Regions from separate parts of the Ensifer sp. Root31 genome, predicted to be linked through region 2. Evidence: predicted binding sites of a transcription regulator. Region 2 holds the regulator's gene; each other region holds the start of a gene.
The links. Region 2 encodes PhoB, which activates phosphate uptake and scavenging genes when phosphate is short. Its sites were predicted from a motif close to TGTCATNNANCTGTCAT; they were not measured.
Positions count from the first base shown of each region.

Region 1 (2,203 bases), on a different contig from region 2:
TTCCATGAAGACGTCGATGTGCGGAATGACGTTGAAGGCGATGCGCTTGGTGAACTTCTTCGATTCGATCGGGTCGGCAACGAAGACCGCACGGGTCTGGTTGAAGAGTTCGTCCATGCCGTCCTTGCCGGCGCCGGAAACCGACTGGTAGGTCGAGACGACGACGCGCTTGATCTTGGCGTGGTCGTGCAGCGGCTTCAGCGCGACGACGAGCTGGGCGGTCGAGCAATTCGGATTGGCGATGATGTTCTTCTTGGTGAAGAGCGTGATCGCGTCCGGGTTCACTTCCGGCACGATCAGCGGCACTTCGGAGTCGTAACGCCAGGCCGAGGAATTGTCGATGACGACGCAACCCTGCTGGCCGATCTTCGGCGAATACTTCAGCGAAACCGCGCCGCCGGCCGACATCAGGCAGATATCGGTATCGGAGAAATCGTAGTTTTCGAGGTTCTTGACCTTGAGCGTCTTGTCGCCGAAGGAAACTTCCGTGCCCTGGGAACGGGCGGAAGCAAGGGCGACCACTTCATCGGCGGGAAAGCCGCGTTCCGAAAGGATGTTCAGCATCTCCCGGCCGACATTGCCGGTGGCGCCTGCGACTGCAATCTTGAAACCCATGATCTAAGCTCTCTTTTTTGTCTCTCCTCGTCGGGTGGAGGGGGAAACCGCGCGATCCGCCGCGAGGGTTCCTGTCCCCGGCCAAACCGGGGAGAGAGCGGAGGGCCAGAGACGTCAGACGGTTTTCGTCGTCGTTTTGGCCGTTGTTTTGAAGGAAGCTGGAAAACGCATATCCTGCCCGGCGATTTCTGCCAGGACGCTGCTGTCAGCGAAGTTGTGTTCGCGGCGAAGCATGGAATGCCTTCCTTTCCGAGGCTCGTAATAATTGTTTCTATCGGCGAGTCAAGCGTGCGATGCTTGGCGCCTGCAAACGTGATCGCAATGTCATGTCGCTGTCATCGCCGGGCGTTACGACCGCGCAATCCGACACCTCAAAGGGACGATTGCCATGCGTATGCTTCTTGCCACCCTCTTTGCCACGACGGTTCTGGCCCACGCCGCTCAGGCCGCAGACGTCTATCCCATTGATCGCGCGACAATTCTTGCCGGTTCCCCGTTCGATTTCAAGGTCGAGCTCAAGAGCGCCGTCAAGGCGGAAGACATCAAGGTGACCGTCAACGGCCAGGACTACAAGGCAGCGCTCGGTGCCGAAGCCGCCTATGTCGCGATGGAAAAGGGCAAGGAAGACAAGGAGCTCGGTTCGGCCCTGCTCCTGCGCAACGCTATAATTGGCGCACCGGGCAGCTACAAGGTCGAAGTGACGGCTGGCGGAGAGACGAAGACCGTGACCTGGCACGTCTATGCCACGGCGGAGCAGCCGAAGGTCAAGAACGTCATCTTCCTGCTTGGCGATGGCCTTTCGGTTGCGCACCGCACCGCCGCCCGCATCATGTCGAAGGGCATGACCGAGGGTAAGGCCAATGGCCGCCTCAACATGGACGACCTCGAGCGCATGGCCTTCATCGGCACGTCGGCGACCAATTCGATCGACACCGACAGCGCCAACACCATGTCGGCCTACATGACCGGCCACAAGACCGTGATCAACGCCGTGGGCGTCTATGGCGACCGCACGCCCGACAGCCTCGACGATCCACGGGTCGAGACCATTGCCGAAGCGCTGCGCCGCCAGACGCAGAAGTCGATCGGTCTCGTCACGACCTCGGAAATCGAGGACGCCACGCCGGCCGCCGTCGTCGCCCACACCCGCAACCGCAGCGACAAGGCCGAGATCGTCGGCATGATCTACGACGTCAAGCCGGAGGTCATCCTTGGCGGAGGCTCGGCCTATTTCCTCGGCAAGGAGACGCCCGGCTCCAAGCGCAAGGACAACCAGGACTACATCAAGCTTTTCCAGGAAGCCGGTTATGCGCTTGCGACCGACAAGAGCGAACTTGCCAATGCGCCCGCCGACGGCAAGCTTCTCGGTCTGTTCCACACCGGCAACATGGACGTGACGCTTGATCGCGAGTTCCTGAAGAAGGGCACGGTCGAAAAGTTCCCCGGCCAGCCAGGCCTTGTCGACATGATCAAGACCGCGCTCGACAGGCTGTCGAAGAACGAAAACGGCTTCTTCCTGATGGTCGAGGGCGCCTCGATCGACAAGATGAGCCATCCGCTCGACATGGAGCGCGCCGTCGTCGAGACC
Region 1 is NZ_LMCO01000009.1:6,286-8,488, reverse strand. Features, by position in the region: gene ASD00_RS10250 (aspartate-semialdehyde dehydrogenase) at 1-615, opposite strand, end outside; gene ASD00_RS10245 (alkaline phosphatase) at 1,004-2,203, shown strand, end outside.
Region 1: ASD00_RS10245 (alkaline phosphatase) is a predicted target of PhoB. The motif match lies at 938-954, and genes of this name have one in related genera.

Region 2 (2,203 bases):
AACGCCAGATCGGCGAAAAGGCAATCGTCACCATCGCCAAGCGCCAGCCCGTTGCTGCCGACCTGCGCGAGATCATGGGATCGATCCGCATCGCGTCCGATCTGGAGCGCGTCGGCGACCTCGGCAAGAACAACGCCAAGCGTGTCATCGCGGTTGCCGGCTCCGGCATCCCGCGCAAGCTGGCGCGCGGTCTCGAACACCTGGCAGAGCTTGCGCTGGTGCAGCTCAAGGAAGTCCTCGACGTCTACGCTTCCCGCTCGCCGGAGAAGGCCAACAGCATCCGCGAGCGCGACGAGGAGATCGACGCGATCTACACCTCGCTGTTCCGCGAGCTGCTCACCTACATGATGGAAGATCCGCGCAACATCACGCCCTGCACGCATCTTCTCTTCTGTGCCAAGAACATCGAGCGTATCGGCGACCACGCCACCAATATCGCCGAGACGATCTACTACATGGCGACGGGCGCGCAGCCGGAAGGCGAGCGTCCGAAGGACGACAATACGTCGACGCTGGGTGCCGTGAAGGACTAACGCATGTCGCGCAAAAGTGCGCAGCGGTTTTGCGATAACGACATGTGCAAAAACAAGAACTTAAAGCACAACAAGCGCATCTTAGAGATCGCGACGCGCTTTAAGACCCGGATACGTTCGAGTGCCTGCTTATGAACCTGCTCCGGTCGCAGCCCTGGTTGCGGCCCTGCTCTACTGCGTCTGAAGCTATACGTTTTCGCGCGTGCCTATGAAAACGCGCGGAGTGCTCCAGATTCTATATGTTCGAGCATCTCTTTGCGTTCGATCGAACGCGAGACGCTCTGGGTAAGGAGACGTTGCCTGATGTTGCCGAAAATCGCCGTTGTCGAAGACGAAGAGGCGCTGAGTGTCCTGCTGCGTTATAACCTCGAAGCCGAAGGGTTCGATGTTGATACGATCCTGCGCGGAGACGAGGCGGAGATCCGCCTACAGGAGCGCCTCCCGGATCTCCTGATCCTCGACTGGATGCTGCCGGGCGTTTCCGGCATCGAGCTTTGCCGCCGGCTGCGCCAACGTCCGGAAACCGAGCGCCTGCCGATCATCATGCTGACGGCGCGCGGCGAGGAGAGCGAGCGGGTTCGTGGCCTTGCCACCGGCGCCGACGATTATGTCGTCAAGCCGTTCTCGACCCCGGAGCTGATGGCCCGTGTCAAGGCGATGCTGCGGCGCGCCAAGCCCGAGGTCCTCTCGACGCTGCTTCGCTGCGGCGACATCGAGCTCGATCGCGAGACCCATCGCGTGCATCGCCGCACCCGCGAGGTCCGCCTTGGTCCGACGGAATTCCGCCTGCTCGAATTCCTGATGTCGTCGCCGGGCCGGGTGTTCTCGCGCTCGCAACTCCTTGATGGCGTCTGGGGCCACGATATCTATGTCGACGAGCGCACCGTCGACGTGCATGTCGGTCGCTTGCGCAAGGCACTGAATTTCTCGAGCATGCCTGATGTCATCCGCACCGTTCGCGGTGCCGGCTACTCGCTCGAAAGCTGAGCCAGCCGGCCACTGCAGCGCCGCGCATCTTAATGGACGCGCAAAGGTCGCTGTTGCATCTTGAATTGCGGCATGTTTCCTTGAAGCGAATACGAACCAGGGAAACATGCAGCAGCCAATAAAAAAGGGGCCGTGCGGCCCCTTTTCTGCATGTGGTTTTCGGTCGTCTCAGCGAGCGCGACGGCGCTCGGAGGTCGGCTGATAGGCAAGCCGCGCATGGAATGTGCAATAGGGCGAAGCTTCCGGGGAATCGTTGCCGCAGAAGTGGAATTCTTCCTTGAGCGGGTCGCCGATCGGCCATTTGCAGGTGCGCTCGGTCAACTGCGTCAGCTCCAGGCGGCGCGACATTGGCACGACCACATCCGTCTGGATGCGGAAATCCTGTTCGGCGACGAGATCGACTTCGACCTCTTCCTTGAGCACGGTCGCGCCGGCCGCACGGGTAACCGTCCGTGTCGTGACGCGCGAAGCGTAGTTCGGAGCGCGCGGCGCCGAAGTCGGGCGCTGCTTCGGCCGGGTCGCGGCGGTGGTTCCGCCAGCCTTGGCCCTGCCGGGCAGGCTCAGCCGGTGAACCTTGCCGATGACCGCATTGCGGCTGACGCCGCCGAGCTGTGCCGCGATCTGGCTCGCGCTCAGGCCCTCGGACCAAAGCTTCTTCAGTTTTTCCACCCGCTCGTCAGTCC
Region 2 is NZ_LMCO01000001.1:136,290-138,492, reverse strand. Features, by position in the region: gene phoU (phosphate signaling complex protein PhoU) at 1-533, shown strand, start outside; gene phoB (phosphate regulon transcriptional regulator PhoB) at 837-1,520, shown strand; gene ASD00_RS00655 (GcrA family cell cycle regulator) at 1,689-2,203, opposite strand, start outside.

Region 3 (2,203 bases), 400 kb from region 2:
CTCGATGGCAGTCAACCAGGCCGGGTCGGGACGAAAGTCGCTGAGGAGCCGATTGCGGCTACGCATGGCACGGTCGAATTCGCTGGCGCGCTTCCCATGCTCCGGATCGAGCGAAAGCACCAGCCGATCGAGGAAACGGCGGCGATCGGCCGACGGGCCGGTGAAGAGCCCGTCCATGGCCGGCGTCAGCCACAGCACGCGCAGATGGTCGGTCAGCTCATCGACCGTACTCGCTGTCGTGCCGTTCAGCCGCAGGCGTCGTGATTGCCCCTCACTGGTGCCGGCCGTGCCGGTACCGATCTCGACCGGGCCTTCCATGCCCACGACTTCGGCAAAGACCGAGAAGCCGTCGCTTGCGCCGACGCGAGCGACATCGGCATAGGCCGCACGCCTGAGGCCACGGCCTGGCGACAGAAACGACACCGCTTCCATCAGATTGGTCTTGCCGGCGCCGTTCTCGCCGGTCAGCACGACGTGCCTCTGGTCGAGCGCCAGCGACAGCGCCGCATAATTGCGGAACTCGCTCAGCTTCAGGCGATTGAGAAAGACCTTTTGTGGCATTTCGGGTCCGGATTCGACGTCGGCGCCAGTCGCAGCGCCACGCGTCGAACAGGACGTGCAAAGGACGCTGCAACACTTGCTGCATAGCTCCATAAATCGATGCCGATTTAAGGAGCTATGCAGTAGGACGAAAGCGGGCTTTAAGGCAAGACGAAAGGTGACCTGAGTCATTTCCAGGCAAAATTGCGCGATAACGGCGGGGAAAGCCTTATAATCCCAGTCGTTCAGCGCTTTTCTTGATCGCTTGCGTACAATATGACAGCCGCATGACAATCCACGAACGGATATATTTGTGATGCTGGCTTGGTTCCGCAAACTCCTTCCCCGCGAAGACAGCTTTTTCGATCTCTTCGCGCAACATTCGCGTACCGTCGTCGGTGCCGCCGAAGCGCTCGACAAGCTCCTCGCCGGCGGCGACGATCTCGAAAAGCACTGCGACCGGATCGTCGCGCTTGAAGACGAGGCAGACGGCGTCACCCGCGAAGTGCTTCTGGCCGTTCGTCGCTCCTTCATCACGCCGTTCGATCGTGGCGACATCAAGGATCTCATCCAGTCGATGGACGATGCCATCGACATGATGCACAAGACGGTCAAGACCATCCGGCTCTACGAGCAGAAGACCTTCGATCCGGGCATGAAGGAAATGGGCGTCATCGTCGTCCAGGCGGCGCACCTGATCGCCGAGGCCATTCCGCTGCTCAATCGCATCGGCGTCAACCACGGCCGGCTCATCGCCATCGCCGAAGAGGTCACGCGCATCGAAGGCCGGTCCGACGAGCTGCACGACCAGGGCCTGAAGGATCTTTTCCGCCGCTACGGTGCCAACAATGCCATGGCCTACATTATCGGTAGCGAGATCTACGGCGAGCTCGAGAAGGTCGTCGACCGCTTCGAGGACGTCGCCAACGAGATCAGCGGCATCGTGATCGAGAACGTCTGATGGACGCGACGCTCGCCCTGCCGTTGCTCGTCGCCCTCATTGCAATCGCCCTGTTCTTCGACTTTCTCAACGGGCTGCATGACGCCGCCAACTCGATCGCAACCATCGTTTCGACCCGGGTGCTCCGGCCGCAATATGCGGTCATGTGGGCGGCGTTCTTCAATTTCATCGCCTTCCTGTTTTTCGGCCTGCATGTGGCCGAGACGCTCGGACGCGGCATCATCGATCCCGGCATCGTTACGCCGCTGGTGATCTTCTCGGCCCTGATGGGGGCGATCGTCTGGAACATCGCGACCTGGATCTTCGGCATTCCGTCGAGTTCGTCGCATGCGCTGATCGGCGGCCTCGTCGGTGCCGGCCTAGCCCGCACTGGCGGCGATGCCATCGTCTGGACCGGTCTCTTGAAGACGGTCGGCGCCATCGTGATGTCGCCGATGATCGGCTTCTTCCTGGCGCTGCTCCTGATCCTCATCGTTTCCTGGCTGTTCGTGCGCCGGACGCCTTTTGCTGTCGACCGTACCTTTCGGGTGATGCAGTTCGTCTCGGCGTCGCTCTATTCGCTCGGCCACGGCGGCAACGATGCGCAAAAGACCATGGGCATCATCGCCGTGCTCTTGTTCTCGCAGGGCTATCTCGGCTCCGAGTTCTATGTGCCGTTCTGGGTGGTGATCACCTGCCAGGCGGCGATCGCGCTCGGCACGC
Region 3 is NZ_LMCO01000001.1:531,755-533,957, reverse strand. Features, by position in the region: gene recF (DNA replication/repair protein RecF) at 1-561, opposite strand, end outside; gene ASD00_RS02610 (DUF47 family protein) at 857-1,501, shown strand; gene ASD00_RS02605 (inorganic phosphate transporter) at 1,501-2,203, shown strand, end outside.
Region 3: ASD00_RS02610 (DUF47 family protein) is a predicted target of PhoB. The motif match lies at 817-833, and genes of this name have one in related genera.

Region 4 (2,203 bases), on a different contig from region 2:
CGCTGGCCTTTTTTCTGGCACCGCACCGCTCCGTTGCCGTCATCGAGCGGGAAGACGGGCTCGGTTATCACAGCACCGGGCGCTCCGCCGCCGAATTCGTTCTGCGGTACAACGCCCCTGAAGTGTGCAAGCTCGCGGCGATCTCCAAGACTTTCTTCGATCAGCCTCCCGAAGGCTTTTCCGACGTACCGCTGTTGAAGCAGCGTGGCGGCGTCATGATCGCCAATGCGGAGAAAGTGGCACGGCTTGAGGCGGTGTTAGCCGAGGAAAGCGCTGTCAATCCCGACCTGCGAAGGCTGACTGTCGACGAAGCAATCACCCGCGTACCGATTCTTCGGCGCGACTATGTGGCGGCCGCATTTTATGACCCGAATTTCTGGGACATCGAGGTCGAGAACCTGCTGCAGGGTTACCTGCGCGGCGCACGTCGCCATGGCGCCGAGGTGATTGAGCGCAGCGACATCGTGGCTCCGCGCCGCGAGGCAAATGGCTGGGTGCTTTCGACGAATGCCGGCGAGATCCATGCCCAGGTCATCGTCAATGCGGCTGGCGGCTGGGCCGACCCGGTCGCAAGCCTCTTCGGCGTGACGCCGGTCGGCATCGTGCCGCATCGCCGCAGCGCGATCACGGTGGACCTTCCCGCGGAGATCGATGCCCTGACAATGCCCGAGATCAACGAGATCGACGAGGACTTCTATATGAAGCCCGAAGGCGGGCGGCTGCTTGCCTCTCCTGCCGACGCCACGCCGTGCGAACCGACGGACGTGCAGCCCGAGGAGATCGATGTCGCCTGGGGCGCCCACTACGTGGAAGAGGCGACGACCGTCCCGGTCCGCCGCATCTTCAAGAGCTGGGCTGGCTTGCGCAGCTTTTCACCGGACAAGCTGCCGGTGATCGGTCACGCCAAGGATCGTCCGGATTTCTTCTGGCTTGCCGGCCAGGGCGGCTACGGCATTCTGACGTCGCCGGCACTAGGCGCGCTTGCCGCAAACCTGCTGATTGGCCTACCGGCGCCCGAAAGCTTCGCCGCAAACGGCCTTGACCCAGTCGGTTTCAACCCCGAGCGCTTCCTGAGGTAGCGACAACGCACCTCCATCCCGCTGCGATTGTCACATTCCGTTAAGGATGTCGGCGAGGCTGTGAACTGTAACATAAACTACAAGAAACTGACATTTCGCTTTCATGAAGCGCCGATATGGCAGGTGTCATACCGATGACCGGTCTCCCCGAAAGAGGACCTGCTAGAAATGTTTCAGTTGAAGAATGTAACCCGCCAGTTCGGCAAGAAGACAGCCGTGAGCTCGGTTACCTTCGACATTCCCCAGGGCCAGATGGTCGGCGTGATCGGCCGCTCCGGCGCTGGCAAGTCGACGCTGCTTCGCATGATCAATCGCCTGGTCGACCTGTCGTCCGGCTCGATCGAGTTCGCCGGCACGGAAGTCTCGTCACTGCGCGGTGCCGCACTGCGCAACTGGCAGCGCGACTGCGCGATGATCTTCCAGCAGTTCAATCTGGTGCCGCGCCTCGACGTTCTGACCAATGTGCTGCTGGGTCGCCTGAACCATCGTTCGACGGTTCTGAGCATCCTCAACATGTTTACCCGCGAAGAGCGCATCATGGCGATCGGCGCGCTGGAGCGCCTCGGCATCGAGCAGACGGCGCTGCAGGCGGCGGGCACGCTTTCCGGCGGCCAGCAGCAGCGCGTGGCCATCGCCCGCGCATTGATGCAGCAGCCGAAGGTTCTGCTCGCTGACGAGCCAATCGCCTCGCTCGACCCGCTCAACGCCAAGATCGTCATGGACGCGCTGCGCGACATCAACGAGCGCGACGGCATCACCGTAATCACCAATCTCCACACGCTCGACACGGCGCGCAACTACTGCGAGCGGATCATCGGTATGGCGCACGGCCGCGTCGTCTTCGACGGCCAGCCGAAGGACCTGACGGCGGCCGCCGTCGCCGAGATCTACGGCGCCGATACGGGCATCGAGGAATCGATGACCTCGACAAGCATCAACATTCCGGCGGCCATTCCGCAGGAACAAACGGCATCTGCCGGCCTCCAGCCGCTGGCACTGGCCGGCATCTGACGCCCGCCAGGATCGAAGGCCCACGTCAAGGGCACCTCTTTGAAACCGAATATCATCCGGCAAAGCCGGAGAAACGGGAGAACCTTATGCTGAAGAAAGCTCTTCTGGGCGCT
Region 4 is NZ_LMCO01000065.1:48,847-51,049, forward strand. Features, by position in the region: gene ASD00_RS33230 (FAD-binding oxidoreductase) at 1-1,079, shown strand, start outside; gene phnC (phosphonate ABC transporter ATP-binding protein) at 1,248-2,090, shown strand; gene phnD (phosphonate ABC transporter substrate-binding protein) at 2,177-2,203, shown strand, end outside.
Region 4: phnC (phosphonate ABC transporter ATP-binding protein) is a predicted target of PhoB. The motif match lies at 1,168-1,184, and genes of this name have one in related genera.